Regions from separate parts of the Azospirillum sp. A1-3 genome, predicted to be linked through region 3. Evidence: riboswitches for the same ligand, from Rfam matches in the RefSeq annotation. Region 3 holds a riboswitch; each other region holds the start of a gene.
The links. Region 3 has a riboswitch for thiamine pyrophosphate ahead of thiC (phosphomethylpyrimidine synthase ThiC). Riboswitches for the same ligand answer to the same signal wherever they lie in the genome.
Positions count from the first base shown of each region.

Region 1: another riboswitch for thiamine pyrophosphate. It lies ahead of M5E06_RS05545 (ABC transporter ATP-binding protein); the one in region 3 lies ahead of thiC (phosphomethylpyrimidine synthase ThiC).
Region 2: another riboswitch for thiamine pyrophosphate. It lies ahead of M5E06_RS15895 (LuxE/PaaK family acyltransferase); the one in region 3 lies ahead of thiC (phosphomethylpyrimidine synthase ThiC).

Region 1 covers NZ_JAMSLU010000001.1:1,165,855-1,173,270, forward strand. Annotated here, with positions in the region: gene M5E06_RS05520 (hypothetical protein) at 1-168, opposite strand, end outside; gene M5E06_RS05525 (hypothetical protein) at 438-2,102, shown strand; gene M5E06_RS05530 (hypothetical protein) at 2,178-2,732, opposite strand; gene M5E06_RS05535 (hypothetical protein) at 2,729-3,331, opposite strand; gene M5E06_RS05540 (acetoin utilization protein AcuC) at 3,495-4,622, opposite strand; TPP riboswitch at 4,756-4,862, shown strand; gene M5E06_RS05545 (ABC transporter ATP-binding protein) at 4,898-5,629, shown strand; gene M5E06_RS05550 (ABC transporter permease) at 5,626-6,393, shown strand; gene M5E06_RS05555 (ABC transporter substrate-binding protein) at 6,441-7,382, shown strand.
Region 2 covers NZ_JAMSLU010000002.1:536,782-544,197, reverse strand. Annotated here, with positions in the region: gene M5E06_RS15915 (ABC transporter substrate-binding protein) at 1-75, opposite strand, end outside; gene M5E06_RS15910 (ABC transporter permease) at 82-831, opposite strand; gene M5E06_RS15905 (ABC transporter ATP-binding protein) at 828-1,610, opposite strand; gene M5E06_RS15900 (acyl-CoA reductase) at 1,600-3,075, opposite strand; gene M5E06_RS15895 (LuxE/PaaK family acyltransferase) at 3,090-4,187, opposite strand; TPP riboswitch at 4,292-4,424, opposite strand; gene M5E06_RS15885 (ABC transporter ATP-binding protein) at 5,036-6,139, opposite strand; gene M5E06_RS15880 (amidase) at 6,157-7,416, opposite strand, start outside.
Region 3 covers NZ_JAMSLU010000001.1:321,984-329,399, forward strand. Annotated here, with positions in the region: gene yidC (membrane protein insertase YidC) at 1-411, shown strand, start outside; gene yihA (ribosome biogenesis GTP-binding protein YihA/YsxC) at 525-1,208, shown strand; gene M5E06_RS01510 (cation:proton antiporter domain-containing protein) at 1,221-2,507, shown strand; gene argB (acetylglutamate kinase) at 2,590-3,489, shown strand; gene M5E06_RS01520 (hypothetical protein) at 3,510-3,797, shown strand; gene M5E06_RS01525 (CorA family divalent cation transporter) at 3,836-4,822, shown strand; TPP riboswitch at 4,899-5,032, shown strand; gene thiC (phosphomethylpyrimidine synthase ThiC) at 5,152-6,879, shown strand; gene greB (transcription elongation factor GreB) at 7,038-7,416, opposite strand, start outside.

The DNA.
Region 1 (7,416 bases), 840 kb from region 3:
CGCATTTTCCACGCCGTCGCGCAGGGCGCCGGCCTCATGTGCCAGCCGCTCCAAATCCTCGCGCAGGGCGGAGATTTCGCACGCCTGCCGCAACTCGTGGAAGCCGATACCCGCCCCCAGCAGGGGTGCGGATCGCCGGTCCCGTGATGAACCAAAATCGTGAGGCATCTTGGCCTTACCCCGGTTCCAAGCCCAGCCCGATGAGGGCGCCCGGCCGGCATGATGCGGCGGTGCCCCCGTATGGCAACCCGCGCAACCAACGGCCGGTTCCAAAAGCCGACATGATGGCGCGAACTGCCGGAACGTCGGCGAAGTTGCACCAGTCACGGCCTGCCCCAGATCGGGCAACGATGTTTAGCGCCGTTGATGTCGTTTGGAAACCGTTTGCGCGTGATGGCCGCTTGTACTATTTTTTCGGCCCCAGGGGAATGGAATCCTTGCGATCCAACATCCAGGCGCTTCCCCGCCGCCATTTCATCTTGCCGGAATCCCATACGGTGTCGATCGACCGCTCGGAACTTGAACGGCTCCTTGCCGATCGCCCGGCAGGCAACCGCAGCGCCATGCAGGCGGTGCGCGAGAGCTACGCCGACATCGGCCTGATGCGCGAACGCGGCCTGTCCTGGGCCGAGATCTCCGATCTGCTGGCGAAGCTGGGCGTCACCGCCCGCGACAACCAGCCGATTTCGCCCGTCACCCTGCGCTCCGCCTTCTTCCTTGTCGGGAACGAGGGGCGCGGCGAGACTGCCGACGACCATGCCGGCGGCTCCGTCATGCCGGCGGAGACGCTGGCCGCCGTTCACGAAGCCGCGCTGTCCGCCGGTTTGAACGACGCGGAGGAGGACGAAGCAGCCGACTCCGATACGGAAGCTGCGGACGAGGCGCCGGTGTCGGCTTCCGAACCGGAATCTGTGGCGGAGGCCGCCGAGGAAGCCGTCCAGGACGCCGCCGCGGATGCCGTGGCGGTGGAGGAGCCGGTAACGGAAGAGCCGGAGCCGGCTGGATCAGAGCCCGATGTCGCCGAATCCGCACCGCAGGCGGACGAGACCGAATCCGCCTCCCCCGCTCCGGAGGATCTGCTCGCCCCGGCGCCCCCGGTTGCCGACGAAGGGCAGGTGGAGGAAAGCAGCGCCGACGATAGCGTGTCGCAAGACGCCTCTTCCGACTCCAAGATCTCCAGGCCGGAACCACAGCCGGCCGCCAACCAGACCCCCGCGGCGGCTGCGCGGGACACCGGTTCGCCGGCGTCTCCGCCTGTGCCTCCCACGACGACCCAAGACGAATCAACGAACGCATACTGGAAAGGCGATCGCATGCTGGGCACGATCTTCGTCCTCAATGACCGCGGCGGCGTCGGCAAGACGCTGCTGTCCCATCACCTGATGGCGACCGCCATGCTGGAAGGCCTGCAACTGAAGGTCGTCGAGTACGAGGTGAACGAGCGTCTCGCCCGCCTGTTCGGCCCGGACGTGGTCGAACATCGCCGCATCACCCAGGACTTCATGAACATGATGGGGTCGGGCGACGGCTTCTACGAGTTCTGGGATCTGATCGGTCCGGAGTTGCAGCGCGGCGGCCGTCTGTACGACTTCGGCGGTAACATCTCGCAGTGGTTCTTCAACTGGGCCGAGGTGTCGGGCTTCGACTATTACGTCGGCGACGGCGAACGGCTGACCTTCATGGTTCCGGTGACCGTCGACCTCGCCTCGCTCTCCACCGGCATGACGACGCTGGAACGGGTGGCGACGATCGCCCCGAAGGCCAAGCGCGTCCTCGTCGAAAACGGCTTCTCCGGCCCCTTCTCGCAGCTTGAGGACAGCCAGTACGCCCGCCGCAAGGCCGAGATGGTTGAGCGCGAAGGCCTGCAGGTCATCTCCATGCAGCCCTGCACCGCCCCGGCCTGGGCGCGCCTGACCGGCCACCGCCTGGATCAGGTGGCGACGATGACCCGCGAGGATCTGGTGAAGCTGGGCATGACCCCGCCGGTCGCCTCCCGCTCGCTGATCATCATCCACGAATGGCTGCGCAACATGCGTCAGGCGCTGTCGCCCTACCTGCACGACGCCTTCCGCCAGACCCCGGCCACCGCCAAGGCGCGCTGAGGCTGGACCGACAGGTCAGGTTGTTTTTGTTTCCGGAAGCTCTTCTCCCACCCAGGGAGAAGGGCTTTTCCGTCTCTACGCCGCGCTGCGGGCGGCGCTGGGGCTGTAGAGGTCTTCCTTGACCGGTGCCACCGACCGCACTTGATAGCCGGGACGCGCGCTGAACCGGCGGTTGGCGCGTTCGGCCGCCTCGCGGTCTGATTCCGCCCACACCAGATAATTGCGCCCGCGTGCCCATTCGACCGCCAGCGGGTGGGTGGCGTCGATCTCGCCGATCTGCTGATTCACCACGGTCACCAGCCATTCCTTGTCGCCGGGATTGCGCCGGTCGGTCAGGACCAGGATCTGCGGGCGGCGCTTCTGCTGCGCTTCGGTCAGGCGCTGCTGCACCTCCACCTGCTTCTTGCGCAGTTCCACGATGTCCCGCGTCAGCTCCTCGATCTCGGCATGGAGGTTTTCCTCCTCGCGGTGCAGGCGGTGGATGGTGGCGTCCAGCTTGTCCAGCCTGTTGCGCACGCCGCGCACACGCTGGCGCGCCTGCGATACCCGCTGTTCAACGGTCATCAGCACATTGCCGAGCCATGCGCCGATCGCGACGATCGCCAGGACGATGATGAAGTTGATCATCATGTCGCGGCACCGGCCTTGGCGCGAGCGGTGGCGGGCGGCACCGGCACGCCCCCCTTGCCGCCGGTCCTCGCATCGCCGCGCATGAAGGACTTCTGGAACCCCAGCTTGAAGGGGAAGGCGACGTCGCACATCTGCTTCGCCTCGTCGAAGCTGGAGGCCCAGACCTCCGCCACGTTGGAACAGCGCCAGATCGGATTCACGGGCCCGCGTTCGCCGGCGGCCCGTGCGGCGGCAGACGCCTTTTCCTGGGTGACGGTGGCGACGAACTTCATCAGGCCGGCCTGCGGGTCGCCGACTTCGTGCACGAACATCGGCGGCTGCTCGGCCAGTTCGCGGATCTGCTTTTCCGCCTTGCGGATGTCGCTTTCCAGCCGGTTGCGGTCGGAGGACTGGCTATTGCGGCGCTGAACCAGCTGGTTGACGCGGTTCTGAAGCTCCTGCGATTCCGCATGCAGCACATAGACGCGGTTCTCGATCTGCTCCAGACCGCTGCTCTTTTCCATGATGTTCGGCAGGAAATCCTTCAGCATCATGGCGACCGGGACGGCGGCCAGCATGATGATGACGATGGCGATCAGGAACAGGGTCGTGTTCGACATCCGCCCGCCCGTTCTCCTACCAAAGCCCGGCCCAAGGCCGCATCATCCGAAGCGGAAGCTGCACCGGCGCAGTGGAATGAGGATCACCGAACAATCCAGATCCGTCAACGAATCGTCACGGCTTGGTTCGAAATTCGACCCAAATGAAACGATCTGCCACGGTTCAGGACAGCGCCATCTCCGCCACCCGCTTCACCGCGTCCCGCACCGGCCCCGGCCGGCGTTCGTCGCCCAGCGTGGTGAACCAGTGTTCCGGCGGATTGCGGCCCGCGGCGCGGCTCCAGGTCAGGGCGCGCAACACCGCCTCCGCCTCCGCAGTCGGCCTGATCGCCGGATCGATGCCGTTCATCACCGCCCAGATCCCGGCCCAGCAGCGCCCGACTGACCAGGGGTTATAGCCGCCGCCACCCACCACCAGCACCCGCGGCGCCAGCGGCAGCAGGGCCGCCACGGCATCCCACAGCGCGCGGTTGGACAGCTCCAGACGGCTCAGCGGGTCTTCGGCCAAAGCGTCGGCGCCGGTCTGGATCACCATCGCCTGCGGACGGAAGGCGCGGGTCAGCGGCAGGACCGCCGCCTCCATCACATGTTCCATCTCGCTGTCGTTGAAGCCCGGCGGCACCGGCAGGTTGCGGGCCATCCCGCCGGCGCGGTCCTCCGCCTTGCCGGTGTAGGGCCAGCGGCCGTCCTCGTGAATGGAGATTGTCAGAACCCGGTCGTCGTTGGCGAAGGCCTCCTCCACCCCGTCGCCGTGGTGGGCGTCGAGATCGACGTAGAGCACCCGCTCCAGCCCATGGTCGAGCAGTTCCAGGATGCCCAGCACCGGCGCGTTGAAATAGCAGAAGCCGCTGGCCCGGTCGCGGCGCGCATGGTGGGTCCCCGCCGCCGGGGCATAGACCAGACCGGCCGGCCGGTCGCCCAGGATCCGGGCCGCCTGCAATGCCGATCCGCTGCTGTGGGCGGGCCGCCGGTACATCTCGGCGAAGACCGGATTCTCCAGCTTGCCAAGATTATGGCGGGCGGCGGTGGCCTCATCCACCCGCTGTTCCACCTCCGCCCGTTTCAGCGCCGCGATGTAATCGGCGGTGTGGAAGCGCGCCAGCTCCCGTTCGCTCGCCACATGGGTGTCGAGATAGACCTCGTCCGGCAGCCAGCCCATGGCGCGGCTGAGGTCGATGGCGGTCGAGACGCGCGGAATCGCCAGCGGATGTTTCGGCCCATAGGTCGAGCCGCGATAGATCTCGCCGCCGATGAACAGCGGGGTGCGAAAGGGCGTGGTCAGGGCTGGCACTCCATGATGCCCGCCAGAAACTAGGCGTGGCCGCGTTCCGGTCAAGCGCCCGCTTCCAAGGTCGGGATTCCGCTGGCCGGAAGTCCGATCCGGCAATGCTTGCGGTCGCGGATCGTCCGCGCCTATAGTCGCCGCCTTCACTGGGGGGAGCCGATGGGCGGCTGAGAGGTCCTGTTGCGGGACGACCCCTGGAACCTGATCCGGTTCATGCCGGCGTAGGGATCAGTGATGCGGGACCGCACCCACTCCTTTTCCGCCAGAACGACATGCTTGCGATGACGCCGCTTTCGGTGACGATCTCGCGCGCCCGGCTGACCTATGGCGGCACGCTGCTGTTCTCCGACCTGACGTTGGAGCTGCCGGCCGGCCGGACCACCTGCCTGCTGGGACCGAGCGGCGTCGGCAAGACCACCCTGCTGCGCATCCTCGCCGGTCTTGCCGAGCCGGAACCGCCGACGCAAGTCGTTACCGGCGATGGGCAACCGCTGGCCGGCCGCATCGCCTACATGGCGCAGCAGGACCTTCTGCTGCCCTGGCTGACCGTCCTCGACAATGTCCTGCTCGGCGACCGGCTGCGCCACCGCCGGCCCAGCCCGGCGCGGGTGGAGCAGGCCCGCGCATTGCTGGACCGCGTCGGTCTGGCGGGGAGGGAACGCGACCGCCCGGCCGCCCTGTCCGGCGGGCAGCGACAGCGCGTGGCGCTGGCCCGCACGCTGATGGAGGACAAGCCGCTGGTCCTGATGGACGAGCCCTTCTCGGCGCTCGACGCCATCACCCGGCTGCGGCTGCAGGAAACAGCGGCGGAGACATTGGCCGGCCGCACCGTCCTGATGGTCACCCACGACCCGCTGGAGGCGCTGCGCATCGGCGACCGCCTGCATGTGATGACCGGCCGTCCCGCCGTGATGGGGCCGGCGCTGGAGCCGTCCGGCGCGGTGCCGCGCCGTGTCGACGATCCCGGCCTGCTCGCGCATCAGGCCGAGCTGCTGCGGAGGCTGGCGGAATGAAGGCGCTGCTGCGCGCCCTGGTCACCCTGCTGGTGCTGGTCGCCGGCTGGCAGGCGCTGGTCTGGGCCACCGGCCTGCCGCGCTACCTGCTGCCCAGCCCGCTGGCGGTCGCCGACGCCATGCGGCGGCAGGCGCCCCTGTTGCTGACCCACGGCCTGACCACTCTGTCGGAGATCCTGATCGGGCTGGTGGCTGGCGTGGCGCTGGGCGGGGTCAGCGCGTTGCTGCTGGCGCGCTTCCGCACCGCGCGGCGCTGGCTGATGCCGCTGCTGCTGGTCAGTCAGGCGATCCCGGTCTTCGCCCTGGCGCCGCTGTTGGTCCTGTGGCTGGGCTACGGCATGGCCTCCAAGATCGCCATGGCGGTGCTGGTCATCTATTTCCCGGTGACGACCGCGCTGTTCGACGGGCTGCGGCGCACCGATCCCGGCTGGCTCGACCTTGCCCGCACCATGGGAGCCTCCCCCGCCGCCATCCTGTGGAGCATCCGCCTGCCGGCCGCCCTGCCCGCCTTCTGGTCCGGCGTACGTGTCGCCGCCGCGGTGGCGCCGATCGGCGCGGTGATCGGCGAATGGGTGGGGTCGTCCTCCGGCCTCGGTTACCTGATGCTGCACGCCAACGCCCGCATGCAGATCGACCTTCTGTTCGCCGCCGTGCTGGTGCTGGGGCTGTTCGCGGTGACGCTCTACGCCGCCGTCGATGCGCTGGCCCGCCGCGCCCTACCCTGGCAACCCGATACCCAACCTGCCGAAGACGCCAACCCTTAAGCCGCCAACCCTTAAGCCGCCAACCCTCGAAGGGGGAGAGACACCCGATGAAGCACTTGCTCACCGCCGGCCTGATGGCCGCCAGCCTGATGACCTCGCTTCCGGCCCTGGCCCAGGACAAGCTGTCCGTGATGCTGGACTGGTTCGTCAACCCCGACCACGCTCCGCTGGTGGTGGCGCAGGAGAAGGGCTTCTTCAAGGACGCCGGGCTGGACGTGACTCTGACCGCCCCGGCCGACCCCAACGATCCGCCGAAGCTGGTCGCCGCCGGTGGCACCGACATCGCCGTCTCCTACCAGCCGCAGTTGATCCTGCAGGTGGACGAGGGGCTGCCGCTGGTCCGCATCGGCACGCTGGTGTCGACGCCGCTGAACTCCGTCGTCGTGCTGCGCGACGGGCCGGTGAAGTCGCTGAAGGACCTGAAGGGCCGCAAGGTCGGCTACTCGATCGCCGGCTTCGAGGACGCCCTGCTCGGCGCCATGCTGGAGAGGCAGGGGCTGAGCCTGAAGGACGTCGAACTGGTGAACGTCAATTTCTCGCTCTCGCCGTCGCTGCTGTCGGGTCAGGTCGATGCGGTGATCGGCGCCTTCCGCAACTTCGAGCTGAACCAGATGGAGATCGAGAAGCATCCCGGCCGCGCCTTCTACCCGGAGGAGGAAGGGGTGCCGCCCTATGACGAGCTGATCCTGGTCGCCCGCAAGGACAAGGCGAACGACCCGCGCTTCAAGCGCTTCCTGGCGGCGGTGGAACGGGCGACGCTCTACATTCTGAACCATCCGGAGGAATCGCAGGCCGCCTTCGTCAAGGGCCGGCCGGAGCTGAACGACGAACTGAACCGCCGCGCCTGGGCCGACACCCTGCCGCGCTTCTCCCACAGCCCGGCGGCGCTGGATGCCGAACGCTACACCCGCTTCGCCGAGTTCCTGAAGGCGCGCGGCCTGATCAAGACGGTGGCGCCGCTCGACCACTATGCGGTGGTGGTGAAGTAACACCGTCCGCTTGCAGACATTGCCATTCGCCCCG
Region 2 (7,416 bases), on a different contig from region 3:
CGCGCCGGACACGCTGCCCAACAGCAACGCCCCCACGAGTGCGGACACCCCCGCCGCACGAGAAAACAGCCCCATTCCCAGTTATCCTTTCGCCTGTCGAGACAATAGCCACCGCTCGATCAGCAGCGTGGCCTGATACACCAGCATGCCCAGCGCAGTGATGACCGCGAACAGGGCGAACATCAGCGGGGTGTCCATCATCCCCTGCGCGGCGATGATCGAGGCGCCCAGCCCCTGGCGCCCGCCGATGAATTCCCCCACCACGGCGCCGACCAGCGCCAGCACCACCGCCACCCGCAGCCCGGCCAGGATTACCGGCAGGCCCGAGGGAATTTTGAGCCGCGTCAGGGTGCGCCAGCGCCCGGCCCGCAGCATGCGGAACAGTTCCCGCTTGGCGGGATCAACGCGGTCCAGCCCGGTTAGCGTGTTCTCCAACAGCGGGAAGAAGCAGATCAATGCCGTGATCGCGACGGTGGAGGACATGCCGAAGCCGAACCACAGGATGAACAGCGGCGCCAGCGCCAGCTTCGGCACCACCTGGCTGGCGATGACGTAGGGGTAGAGCAAGCGGCGCAGCCCCGCGACTTCCGCCAGCGCTACCCCGGCGACAAAGCCGACGAGACAGCCGATGCCCAGCCCCAGCGCCATCTCCGTGGCGGTCATCGCCAGATGCGACAGCAGCCGTCCGCTCGCCAGACCGCTCCACAACGCAGCCCCCACCGCCGAGGGCGACGGAAGCACCAGCGCCGGGATCCCCGACCAGCGGCAATAGCCCTCCCATCCCGTCAGCAGCAGCGGCGGCAGCAGGATCGCGGCGATGCGGGTCGTCATTCCGCCGCCTCCGCCCGCCGGAGTCCGGACGCGCCGTCCATAGCGTGGCGCAGATCGCGGCACAGCGCGTTGAAGCGCGGGTCGTAGCGCAGGTCACGCGGGCGCGGGCGGGGCAGATCGATGGAGACGCTGTGGCGCAGCCGCCCGTCCGCCATCACCGCGACGCGATCGCCCAGATAGACCGCCTCGGCGATGTCGTGGGTGACGAACAACGCGGTGGTGCCGCGCTGCGCGCACAGCCGCAGAAGATCCTCCTGCAACTCCTCGCGCGTGAGGGCGTCAAGCGCGGCGAAGGGCTCGTCGAGCAGAAGCAGCGCCGGATCGGCAATCAGCGCGCGCGCCAGCGCCACCCGGCTCTGCTGCCCGCCCGACAGAGCCCGCGGTCCCCGCTGCGACAGCCCCGCCAGCCCGACCAGTTCCAGCAGGTCCAGTGCGCGGGCGCAGTCGTCGGCGGTGGCACGGCGGTGCAGCGTCACCGGCAGCAGCACATTATCCAGCACCGTCAGCCATTCCAGCAGCGTCGGCGTCTGGAAGACGACGCCCACCGCATCGCCCGGCCCCTGCACCGGCGCCCCGTCCAGCCGCACCTGTCCGGCGGCGGGGGCGAGAAGTCCGGCGGCCAGCTTCAGCAACGTGGTCTTGCCGCAGCCGCTGCGCCCCAGCAGGCAATGAACCGCCCCACGGCCAACCGTCCAGTCGACACCATCGACAATCGCAGCATCGCCGTAATCGAAGCGCACGCCCTCGAAAACCAGGAAGGTGGCCGGATCAATCGGCATAGCGGGCTAACCCCTCTGCCAGCCCTTCCGCCGACCGCTCGATCTCCGTCACCGTCACCAGATCCAGCAGGTTGAACCGGCCGTCGTGGTGCCAGCCGGCCTCCGGCGCGGTCATGTTGCCTAAGGCGCAGAGCCGCGTTACCCCCGCCGCCCCCAGTGGTCCGGCCAGGCGGAACAGTTCCTCCGGCGCCGCCGCGATGCCGGCGGTCTGCAAAATGGCGCGGTGCGGGGCGACGCGGCCCGCCACCTCCGCCAGATCGTCCACCGCCACCACGGCGATCGTCCGGTTCAGCGCGGTCGGCGCCAGCCCATCCGGCGCGTCGGTGCAGGACACGCACCAGCCGCCCGCCGGGTCCGACAGCAGCAGATGACCGGACCCGTCCAGGCCGCGCATCGTCTGCCTGTCGCGCCAGCCGGCGACCTCGCCGGCCTCCGCCATCGACAGGGCCCGGCGCGGTTGTTTGCGAGCCAGCACCGCAAGTTCATGAGCGAGCATGGCGGCGAAATCCTGCGGCGAGAGCCGGCCGCCGCGTTCGACAAACAGCGTGTGCGGCGAATAGCAGCCTTGCTGATCGTAGCGGGCGATGTCGTGGGCGGCCAACCGTGCCGTCTCCCCCGCCCGCCGCGGGTCGAGGGCGGCTCGCGACACCAGCGCGAAGCTGATCTTGTGACCATAGGGCAGGAATCGGGTGCTCACCGGCACCCGGTCGCGGATCGCCGCCAGCGCCGCATTGCCGCCATAGGCGACCACGGTATCGGCCTGGGCCAGCCATGCCCGCTCCGCCGCCGCGTCGCCGCCCTTCCACCACACCACCGCCAGGCAGTCGCCCAGCCTGGGATCGATCTCCGCCAGCAATTGCGCGAACCAGCCCGCGAACAGCGGTTCGGCGCTGGGCAGCTTGCCGACCGTCCCGGACTTGACCAGCAGGCCAGAGATAAGGCTCCATAAAGGCAGTCCCGGCACATTGCCCGCCCAGACATGCAGCAGCAAATCGGGACCGAAGGCGCGGGTGAAGCCGCCCTTGGGTGCCGGCTGGAACTCGTCCAACACCTGCGGGTTCGCGAAGTCCTCCGTCAGGAAGCGGCGCAACTCATGCGCGCGGAAGGTCTTCAGATAGCCGGTCAGCCCCAGTCTCACCATCTCAGCGTCATAGCCGGTGACGATGGGCAGCAGCCGCTCCGCCCTGCGGCGCCAGGGATCCTCGCGATTGAGCAGCCGTTGGATCGCCGCGTCGATCACGGTTACGATGTGCGCCGTCGACAGCGTCTTCAGATAGCCGCGCGCCGTCGCCCGGACCGTCGCGGAGACCCGCTCCACCTGCCAGGCATCCAGCACCGGCACCGCCACGCGCAGCGCCGCAGCGCCCGATCCGAAGGTCAGCACGCGCCGCTCCACCGCCTCCGGCGGCAGACCGGGCAGATGACCGGCCGGTTCCGGACGGGAGAAATCGTCGCCGAAAGCCAAGGCCGCGCTCCCGCTCAACCGCGTGCGGCGGCGAGGAAATCCTCCACCGCCAGCGAGCAGCCCTTGGCTTGCGCGCCGGCGACACGTCCCAGCAGGCGGAAGCCCCCCTCCTCCAGAATGCCGGCGTCTTCGGTCAGGATGGCGGCGACCGAGTTGATGTGGGCCAGATCATGGTGCACCAGCACGCCCATGTTGCCGGGCGGCACGTCCAGGCCGGACAATGCGTCGACGACGCGGCTGCGGATCCAATGCGGGCCGGATTTCAGCGACGGACAGACCGCATTGCCGTCGTCGTAGAACTGGGTGCTCAGCTCCGTCATTCCGTACATGTTGATGCAGCGCTGACGCGGCACGCCGAAGAATTCGGCCAGCTGGCCGTAGAACTCGTCCGGTTGCAGCTCGCGCGACTGGCCCTTGAAGCCGCCGGTGTCGAGGATGCGGCTTCCCTCCGGCAGGCCGAAGCGGCGGCCGTCGCGCGCCATGGCGTCCATCAAATGCACGAAGCCATAGCTGGCGCCCAGCAGGGCGAAGGGCTCCCCCGACCGCTCGGCGGCGTCCAGCCGGTCATAGAGCCCGGCGATGTCGATGCCCGCCTCGCCGATCCAATGGAGGCTGTCCGGCGTGCCGCATTCCGCCCGCGCCAGCTCCAGATAATGGGCGAGCGAGGAGTTCGGCATTGCCGTCTCGGTCGGGAACAGGATGCCCATCGCCATCCGCTCGTCCCCTGCCCCTGCCCCTGGCATGAAGCGGCGGCGGAAGTTGAGCAGCGTGGAACGGTCGTAAACCGTCAGGGTCGTGTGGTGGATCTGGCCGCGGATGCCGCCCTTGGTCGTGCCGCTGGTCATGAAGATACGGGCGGATTCCTCCGCCGGGCGGCAGCTGAGCGTCAGATCCTTGAAGGCGTTGATCGGCACCGCCGGGATGTCGCGCCAGCTCTTTACCCCGCGCGGCACCCGGCCGCGCTGCATGGCGAAGCGGCGATAGGGCTGGTTGTGCTCGAACTGGTGGGCGAAGACCGCCAGCGCCAGGGCGTTGAAGGCCTCGTCGGCCGCCGCCCCGGTTCCGATGTCGGCCTCCATGAAGGCCAGAACCTTGTCGTAGATCGCGCTCACGGCCACCCTCCTCATCCCATTTATCTCCAAACGGCACCGACCGATGGAGCAACAAACGAATCCGGAACGAGCCTGTGGGGTATGGATCTGCGCGTCGGCCGCAAAGGCCTTCTCGTCCCGCATCCCTACGCCGGCATGACCCGGATCAGGTTCTAAGGGTTGCCGCGTCGCCCGGACGCGAAGGACCGGGCCGGCGGGTGTCTCAGCCTCCTGAACGAGGCTCCCCTGGGAACGGAACGGAGCCTAGAAGACCATCGCGCCTTCTGTCAACGCCGGGGATGCCGGCCCTCTCAGCGTCAAGGATTGTCATTTCCCCCTCCTCCTGCTGGCGTGCATACACCGTCGACAGAACGCCGGCTCGGCGAGGGAAGGTGAAACTCAATATATTTGCGGAGCAATAGCCTACCCGCTCCGCACCACCGGCGATGCCGCCGTTCCGTCGGCGGTGCGTCTCCTTACGCTCCTCCGCTAACGCACTCCCCTGCCAGCGCGGGGCTGGATTCCGACCTGCACAGCGAGCTGGCGGGCGTCCTGGCGGTCTGCGAGGGCGCCGCTCGGATGCGCAAGACCCAGATGCACGAACGCCCCGGCTCTTTCGAACCGGGGCGTCAAGTGTCGGTGGTTGCGGGGGCAGGATTTGGCCTTTACCGGACGCGTGCTCGATATTGAAGAACGGATGGAGTTCGAAAAGCATGGTACGAGGAAGCGACGATCCTGGCGGAAGCTATACATCGGCATGGATGTGGCAAACGGCCGGATTGTCGCCGCAGCTCTCACCGACCACGCGGTCCCAACTAACGGTGTGGAAGGCGCGAAAGCGCCTCCCCGCCGGCGGGATGTCGTTTCGATCAGTGACCCACCGGCAGTGCGATGGCGTCGGCCGGTCCCCATTCCACCCGATAACGGCCGCCCGGACGCACATGCTGGTGATCGGCATTGTTGGGAATTTTCGCGACCAGCCCGGCGGCCGGACCGTCCGCCAGATGCACGCGGATGTGGTCGCCCAGATAAATCAGGTCGGAGACATGGCCGAACAGGCTCCGCTCTCCTCCGGCGCCACCAGCCGCCTCTGCCGGCACCAGCCGGACCCGCTCGGGCCGCAGCGACACGGTGACCGAAGCACCCGCCTCGAGACCGGCGGCAACACGGGCCTGCACCACCGAACCGCTTTCCAAACGGATGGTCCCGCGATCGTCCTGCCGGTCGGCCAGCACCCCAGACAGCCGGTTGTTCTCGCCGATGAAGCCGGCGACGAAGACGGTGGCTGGTTCCTCGTACAGTTCCGCCGGCGTCGCCAGCTGTTCGACCCGGCCGCGGTTGAAGACGGCAATGCGGTCGGACATGGTCAACGCCTCCGCCTGGTCGTGGGTGACATAGACCATGGTCACGCCGAGACGTTCATGCAGATGCTTGATCTCGAACTGCATGTGTTCCCGCAAGTTCTTGTCCAACGCCCCCAATGGCTCGTCCATCAGGACCAGATCCGGTTCGAACACCAGCGCCCGCGCCAGCGCCACCCGCTGCTGCTGCCCGCCCGAAAGCTGGGACGGGCGGCGCTGCGCCAACGCACCCATCTGCACCATGTCGAGCGCGCGGGCCACCCGCCGCTCCGTCTCCGCCCGCCCCATCCGCCGCACCTTCAGCGGATAGGCCAGATTCTCGGCGATGGTCATGTGGGGGAACAGCGCGTAGTTCTGGAACACCATGCCGATGTTACGGCGGTGCGGCGGCACATTCTGAATCGGCTTGCCGGCCACACGGATTTCGCCGCACGACGGCGCCTCGAACCCCGCCAGCATCATCAGGCTGGTGGTCTTGCCGGAACCGGACGGCCCCAGCATCGTCAGGAACTCCCCCTTCGGGATCGACAGGTCCAGCCCTTCGATCACCAGAGTGCGCCCGTCATAGCTTTTCTGGACGCCGGCGAACTCCACAAATCCCTGATTTTCCATGATCATACCCTCCGGGGTCAGGCGGCGTGGACGGGCGGGCGGCGGTCCCGCCAAGGGCGGGCGGCTTCCAACTGGGCGGCAAGACGGAACAGCGTCGTTTCATCGCCGGCGCGGCCGGTGAACTGGGAGCCGACCGGCAGCCCTTCGGCGTTCCAGGACAGCGGAACGCTCATCGCCGGCAGACCGGCCATGTTGGCGAAAGTGGTGAAGGCCAGGAATTGCATGAAGCGGTCCATCACTGCCTCCCCGCCATACAGCCCGGCATCGAAATGGCCGAGCTTGGGCGGCGGCGAGCCCAGCGTCGGCGTCAGCCAGACATCGTAGCGGTCCAGGAAGCGTCCGAGGATGCGCGAGAAGTCGTGGAACCAGCCGAGATCCGTCACGTAATCCGCCGCCAGGATGCGGCTGCCGCGCTCAAACAGGTAACGGTTGAAGGGTTCGACTTCCTCCACCAGCGCGGCGGGGGAGCGGTTGTTGGCGCGGCCGATGCTCCACAGGCTACGCGTCGCCGTCATCGACCAGAAGCGGCGATAGGCCGATTGGTACTGCTCCGCATCGAAGACCGGGGCGGCGATTTCAACGTCATGCCCCAGCTCGGCGCAGAGGCGTGCGGTGTCGCGCACCGCCGCCACGCAATCCGGGTCGACGTCGGTGCCCAACAGCGACCGGTCGGTGACCGCGATGCGCAACCGTCCAGGCTCGCGGCCGACCTGCGACAGGAAACTTCCGGCCGGCGGGGCGGCGGTATAGGGATCGCCGGCCATCGGCCCGTGGGTGGCGTCGAGCAGGACCGCGCTGTCGCGTACGGTCATCGTAACCACATGTTCGTTGACGATGCCGCCCAGGCTGTCGCCCAGATCAGGCCCCATGGTGATGCGCGCCCGCGTCGGTTTCAGACCGAACAGGCCGCAGCAGGAGGCGGGAATGCGGATGGACCCGGCGCCGTCGCCGCCATGGGCCGTCGGCACCATGCCGCCAGCCACGGCAGCCGCGGCGCCACCGCTCGACCCGCCGCTGGAGCGGCGGGTGTCCCACGGGTTGCGGGTCGGGCCGAACAGCACCGGCTCCGTCGTGCCGAGCGTGCCGAACTCGCACAGGTTGGTCTTGCCGACCGTCAGCAGGCCGGCCCGGCGGTAGCGCGCCATCAGTTCGCTGTCATGATCGACGACGGCGCCGGCCAGAAGGCGGGAGGCGCCGGTGGTCGGCGTGCCGCTGACATGGCAGTAGAGATCCTTGATCAGGAAGGGCACGCCGGCGAAGGGGCCGGACGAGGCCTC
Region 3 (7,416 bases):
GGCTGCCTGCCGATCCTGATCCAGATCCCGGTGTTCTTCTCGCTCTACAAGGTGCTGTTCGTGACCATCGAAATGCGGCATGCGCCGTTCTTCGGCTGGATCCACGACCTGTCCTCGCCCGATCCGACGAACCTGTTCACGCTGTTCGGCCTGATCCCGTGGAGCCCGCCGACCATGCTGCATCTCGGCCTGTGGCCGCTGATCATGGGCGTGACCATGTGGTTCCAGCAGAAGATGAATCCGGCGCCGCCGGACCCGGTCCAGCAGAAGGTGTTCCAGTTCCTGCCCATCGTCTTCACCTTCATGCTCGCCGGCTTCCCGGCCGGTCTGGTGATCTACTGGGCCTGGAACAACACGCTGTCGGTCCTGCAGCAGTGGACCATCATGAAGCGCATGGGCGTGAAGGCCTGATCCGTCAGGCATTGATCCCTCTGCCTAATGTCTGAGACGTACCGCCGGCAAAGACCCTTGACGGGCCTCTGCCGGCGGTATGTTTTTAGCCGATCAAAATGAGAGCGCTTGCCATGACTACCCCCGACACGCCGACCCCCGACACCCCCAGCATCGTTTCCGGCTTCGACGAGGCCGCGCTGGAGGCCGGGCGGCTGCTGTTCGCCAAGGAGTGCGACTTCGTCTGGGGCGCCAACGCGCTGAATCAGCTGCCGGAGGCCGACCTGCCGGAGGTCGCCTTCGCCGGACGGTCAAATGTCGGCAAGTCGAGCCTCGTCAACGCGCTGACCGGGCGCAAGACGCTGGCCCGCACCTCCAACACGCCGGGCCGCACGCAGCAGCTCAACTTCTTCAACCTCGGCGACCGGCTGAAGCTGGTGGACATGCCCGGCTACGGCTATGCCAAGGAATCGAAGGAGAAGGTGGAGGCGTGGAACGACATGGTCCGCCGGTTCCTGCGTGGCCGCGTCACCTTGCGCCGGGCGCTGGTGCTGATCGATTCGCGTCATGGGCTGAAGCCCAACGATCATGAGATCATGGAGATGCTGGACCGCACGGCGGTGCCCTACGTCGTCGTGCTGACCAAGGCGGACAAGGTGAAGGCCGCGGATCTGGACAGGATCCGCCGCGACACCCAGGCGGGGCTGAAGAAGCACCCGGCAGCCTTCCCCGACATCCATGTCACCAGTTCGGAGAAGGGCACCGGCATCGCCGAGCTGCGCGCCAGCCTGGCAGCGCTCGCTCTGGCCGCCGAATAAGGGCCGGCGGCGGTGGGTGGCATTTCCCCCGCGCTGCTGTTCCTGATGCAGGCCCTGCTGCTGATCGCCGGGCCGTTTCTGTTGTGGCGGCTCGGCGGCGGGCGCCACATCGCCCCGATGGTGGTCATCCAGATCCTGTTCGGGGTGGCGCTGGGGCCGTCGTTGCTCGGCCGGCTGGTGCCGGATTTGTGGGGCGTTCTGTTCGCGCCGACGGCACTGGCGCCGCTGTCCGGTCTGGCCCTGATGGCCGTCGTTTTCTTTGCCTTCCTCACCGGCCTGCATCTCGATCCCGCCGAGTTCCGCGGGCGGGGAGGGGCCTTCGCCACCGTGGCGCTGTCCAGCATGCTGGTGCCGACCCTGTTGGGTGGCGCCTTGGGCTGGTGGCTGGCCGGCGCCTTTCCCGGCATGACCGGACCGCATGCGACCCCCGGCCTGTTCGCCGCCGGCTTCGGCATCTGCGTCGGCGTCACCGCCCTGCCGGTACTGGGCGCCATCCTGCGCGAGATGGATTTGCTCGGCGACCGGGTCGGGCGTCTGGCGCTGGGCTATGCCGCGGTGAATGACGCGCTGCTTTGGCTGCTGATCACCGCGGTTCTGGCATGGTCCACGGCCGATGGCGGCGATCCTTGGGCTGTCGCGAAAGTCGGGCTGCTCGGCTTCGCCTATGTCGGGGCGACGGTTCTGGTCGTGCGCCCGCTGCTGGACCGACTGCTGGAGCGGGTGGCGCCGGATGGGCGGATGGGCGACACCGCGGTGGTGGTGACCTGTGTGGCGCTGCTGGCCTCGGCTGCGATGACCGAATTGATCGGACTGCATTACATCCTGGGCGCCTTCATCGCAGGCAGCGCCATGCCGCGCCGCTACGCCGCCGCCATCCTCGACCGGCTGGAGCATTTCGCCACGCTGATCCTGCTGCCCTTCTTCTTCACGCTGACCGGGCTGAAGGTGAATTTGACGCTGGACGACCCGGCGCAATGGACGGTGTTCGCGCTCGCCAGCTTTGCCACGTTCGCCGGCAAGATGGCCGGCACAACTCTGCCCGCGCGCTGGACCGGCGAGTCCTGGCCGGACGCGCTCAGGCTCGGCACGCTGATGCCGTGCAAGGGGCTGATGGAGGTGATCGTGCTGACCGTTCTGCTGGAAGCCGGCGTGCTGTCCGGTCCCTGTTTCTCGGCGATGGTGCTGATGGCGGTGGCGGTCACCGCGCTGACGCAGCCGATGACGCGGCTGGCCGGATTGTGGCGTCCGGCCGGCGGTACGGCGGCGGCGACCGCGGGAGGCAGGCGTGGGGGTATGTGACCGTTAAATTGCCCCCTAGGCAACCGGCCGGCCTTTCCGTTAAAGAGACCCGACACTCCATCCCGACAAAGGGCATCCTCCCGTGCAGACTCCCACCCGTGACGAGTGGCTCGCCAAGGCCCGTACCCTGTCCGAAGCGCTGCCTTACATGCGCCGTTATGCCGGGAGCACCTTCGTCATCAAGTACGGCGGCCACGCCATGGGCGACGCCGGTCTGGCGGAGCTGTTCGCGCGCGATATCGTGCTGCTGAAGCAGGTCGGCATCAACCCGGTGGTCGTCCACGGCGGTGGGCCGCAGATCGGCCAGATGCTGGAGCGCCTGAAGATCAAGTCCAGCTTCATCGACGGCCTGCGCGTCACCGACAAGGAGACGGTCGAGGTGGTCGAGATGGTGCTGGCCGGCTCCATCAACAAGCAGATCGTCGCCGCCATCAACAGCGCCGGCGGCCGCGCTGTCGGCCTGTCGGGCAAGGACAGCAACCTGATCACCGCCCGCCGGCTGGAGCGCGTGCAGCGCGACCCCGACAGCAACATCGAGCGGGTGCTGGACCTGGGCTTCGTCGGAGAGCCCTACAAGGTGAATCCGGAGATTCTGCAGGCTCTCGCCAAGTCGGACATCATCCCGGTGATCGCGCCGGTCGGCTTCGACGTGAACGGCGACACCTACAACATCAACGCCGACACGGCGGCCGGTGCGGTCGCGGCGGCGGTGAAGGCGGCGCGCTTCTTCCTGCTGACCGACGTCGCCGGTGTGCTCGACAAGGAAAAGAAGCTGATCGAGAAGATGTCGCTGGCGGATGCCCACAAGGCCATCGCCGACGGTACCGCCTCGGGCGGCATGATCCCGAAGATCGAGACCTGCATCGGCGCGGTGGAGCAGGGCGTCGATGCCGCTGTTATCCTGGATGGCCGCGTGCCGCATGCGCTGCTGCTCGAGATCTTCACCGAAGGCGGCGCCGGCACCCTGATCGGCAAGGCCTGACGCCGGAATATGGGGGACTGATGTCCGACCTGCGCAAGGATTTGCTCCGCCAGATGAAGGCCATCCGCGAGAAGATGGACCCGAAGCTGGTGGAGCGCGCCAAGCTGGCGGCGTTGGGCAAGGTTCCCTACGACAGCGACGCGGCGAAGGAGGCGGTCGGCCATTTCCTCGACGCCAAGCGGGATGGCGGCGCCTTCCGGCGCAAGCTGGAACAGGCGCTGAAGGCCGAGGGCGCGGCACTGGACCTTGATGACGGGGAGAGGGCGCCGCCACCCGTTAAGCCGCGACGCGGTGGTCGGCTGACGTAACGCCGCGTGCCGGCGCGCACCATGCAAGGAGCACAGCCTTGCTGCATGTCTTCGTCAATGACGGCGGTCTGCTGCGCTGGGTCAGGGAGGCTGCCGCGGAAGAGGCGGCGCCGTTGCCCGATTCCGCCGTGTGGCTCGACCTCATCAATCCGACGTCCGAAGAGTTGGCACGGGCGGAGGCGCTGATCGGAACGGGCCTGCCCACCCGCGAGCAGATGGCGGAGATCGAGGAGTCGAGCCGTCTGCGCTTGACCGGCGGCGCCTTGACCATGACCGTCACCGCGCTGGTCTGGGCCGATACCGACGAGCCGCGCATCGCCACCGTCAGCTTTGTGTTGGCCGGGCGGCGGCTGGTGACCATCCACGACATCGATCCGCAGGCGCTGCTTGCCTTCCGCCGCCGCGCCACCCATGGCGAGATCTCGGCCGCCCGTGGCGAATTGGTGCTGGCGGCGTTGGTGGATGGGATGATCGACCGCACCTCCGTCGTGTTGCGACGGACCGGGGTGGAGTTGGATGCGCTGAACCGCCGCTATTTCCGTGGGCGCAAGCTGCGGTCCCGTGGCGAGACGCTCGATGATGCCCAGACGCTGAAGCGCATCGGCCATGCCGGCCATCTGATCGGCAAGGCGCGGGTCAGTCTGGCCAGCCTTACCCGTATGACCGACTTCCTGGCGCGCGGCGACGGCTGGAATTCCGGCAAGGCGACGCGGCGCTGGGCCAAGACCGCGCTGCAGGACCTGCGCGGGCTCGACCAGTATGCCCGTTTCCTGGCCGGCAAGGTCGCGCTGGCGCTGGATACGGCGTTGGGACAGATCAATGTCGAGCAGAACGAGATCGTCAAGATCGTGTCGGTGCTGACCGTTCTGCTTTATCCGCCGACCCTGGTCGCCAGCATCGGCGGCATGAACTTCACCGACATGCCCGGCAGCGGCTCGCCCTTCGGCTATGCCAGCGCCCTGGGGCTGATGCTGTTGTCGGCGTTGCTGCCGATGGTCTATGTGCGGTCGAAACGCTGGATGTAGCGCGTTTCCACAATATGGCAGGCGGATCGTCCGCAGCGCTTTCCTTTTGACAGGCGCGTCCGTCGTCGGCAGGATGGGCGCATTCCAGGGGGGTCCCGACAGGGGGCTGAGATACCAACGGCCAGACGGCGCCAAGCGTCGCCGGCAGCGTGGTGACCCTTCGAACCTGATCCGGGTCATACCGGCGAAGGGAGGGACCTCGTGACGGGCCGACCACGCCCCCGTCCGGCCGTATCGGCTCCGCTATGCCGGGGAACGGCCTGCACGAAGATACCGCACCTCCGTCCGCAGTCCCGGGTTTGTCCGCCCAACTCCGACGGAGAAACCCAATGCCCAAGGACTTCAACGAGAACGCCATCCGCATCTCGACCGGCCCGCTGCCGTCGTCGCGGAAAATCCATGTGCCCGGCACGCGCTTTCCCGACCTGCGCGTCGCCCTGCGCGAGATCGCGCTGTCGGGCGGCGAGCCGCCGCTGACCGTCTATGACGCTTCCGGCCCCTACACCGACGAGTCGGTCGCCATCGACGTGCGGGCCGGGCTGGCCAAGCACCGCCGCGACTGGATCCTGGCGCGTGGCGATGTCGAGACCACCGACAGCGGCGTGCTGCGGGCCAAGGGCGGCGGGGCCGTGACCCAGATGGCCTACGCCCGCGCCGGCATCGTCACTGCGGAGATGGAATACATCGCCGTCCGCGAGAACCTCGGCCGCGCCGCCGCGCTGGAGGCCGCGCGCGACGGCGAGGATTTCGGTGCCGAGATCCCCGACTTCATCACCCCGGAATTCGTGCGTGACGAGGTGGCGCGTGGGCGGGCGATCATCCCGTCCAACGTCAACCACCCCGAGTCGGAACCGATGATCATCGGCCGCAATTTCCTGACCAAGATCAACGCCAACATCGGCAATTCCGCCGTGACCTCCTCGATCGAGGAGGAGGTTGAGAAGATGGTCTGGTCGATCCGCTGGGGCGCCGACACCGTGATGGACCTGTCCACCGGTGCCGACATCCACCAGACCCGCGAGTGGATCCTGCGCAACTCCCCGGTTCCCATCGGCACCGTGCCGATCTATCAGGCGCTGGAGAAGGTGAATGGCAAGGCCGAGGATCTGACCTGGGAGCTGTTCCGCGACACGCTGATCGAACAGGCGGAGCAGGGCGTCGATTACTTCACCATCCACGCCGGACTGCGGCTGGCCCATATCCCGCTGACCGCCAAGCGGGTGACCGGCATCGTCTCGCGCGGCGGCTCAATCATTGCCAAATGGTGTCTGGCGCATCACCGCGAGAATTTCCTCTACGACCATTTCGCCGACATTGTCGAAATCTGCCGCGCCTATGACGTGGCGCTGTCGATGGGCGACGGTCTGCGGCCGGGCAGCCAGGCCGACGCCAACGACGCCGCGCAGTTCGCCGAACTGGAGACGCTGGGCGAGCTGACCAAGATCGCCTGGGCGCGCGACGTGCAGGTGATGATCGAGGGGCCGGGCCATGTGCCGATGCACAAGATCAAGCACAATGTCGAGAAGCAGTTGGCGCTGTGCGGCGAGGCCCCCTTCTACACGCTCGGGCCGTTGGTGACCGACATCGCGCCGGGCTATGACCACATCACCAGCGCCATCGGTGCGGCGATGATCGGCTGGTTCGGCACGGCGATGCTCTGCTACGTCACGCCGAAGGAGCATCTGGGCCTGCCGGACCGCGACGACGTGAAGGCCGGCGTCATCGCCTACAAAATCGCCGCCCATGCCGCCGACCTCGCCAAGGGCCACCCGGCGGCGCGGCTGCGCGACGACGCCATGTCGCGCGCCCGCTTCTCCTTCCGCTGGCGCGACCAGTTCGCCCTGTCGCTCGACCCCGACACGGCGATGGCCTACCACGACGAGACCCTGCCGGCGGAGGGGGCCAAGACCGCGCATTTCTGTTCGATGTGCGGGCCGAAATTCTGTTCGATGAAGATCACGCAGGAAATCCGCGACGCCGCGGAGTCCGGCATGGCCGAGATGTCGCAGAAGTTCCGCGAGTCGGGCGGGGAAATCTACCAGCCGGCGGCGGAGTGAGGGTTCGGCGTTGATGCCCCCTCCCTAACCCTCCCCCGCCTTTGGCGGGAGAGGGAACTCCGCCGCTTCGGCGGATCGGCAACACTGGCAAGCGTCCTACCCCCTCTCCTGCGATAGCGGGGGAGGGATGGGGAGGGGGCATCCGTCATAGCTACTCCTCACCCCGCGTACTTGATCCCCAACACCTCCACCTGTTCCATCCCCGCTGGCGTACGGACGTCGACCAGATCACCCACCCGCGCTTTCAGCAGGGCGCGGGCGATGGGGGAGATCCAGCTGACATGGCCGCGGTCGGGGTCGACTTCGTCGGCGCCGACGATGGTGATGGTGTTCTCCGACCCATCCTCGCGGGCATAGGTGACGGTGGCGCCGAAGAAGACCTGTTCGCGGTTCTTCTGGTCCTGCGGATTGACCACCACCGCCGATTCCAGCCGCTTGTTCAGGAAGCGGATGCGGCGGTCGATCTCGCGCAGGCGCTTCTTGCCATAGAGATAATCGCCATTCTCAGACCGGTCGCCGTTGCCGGCGGCCCAGGAC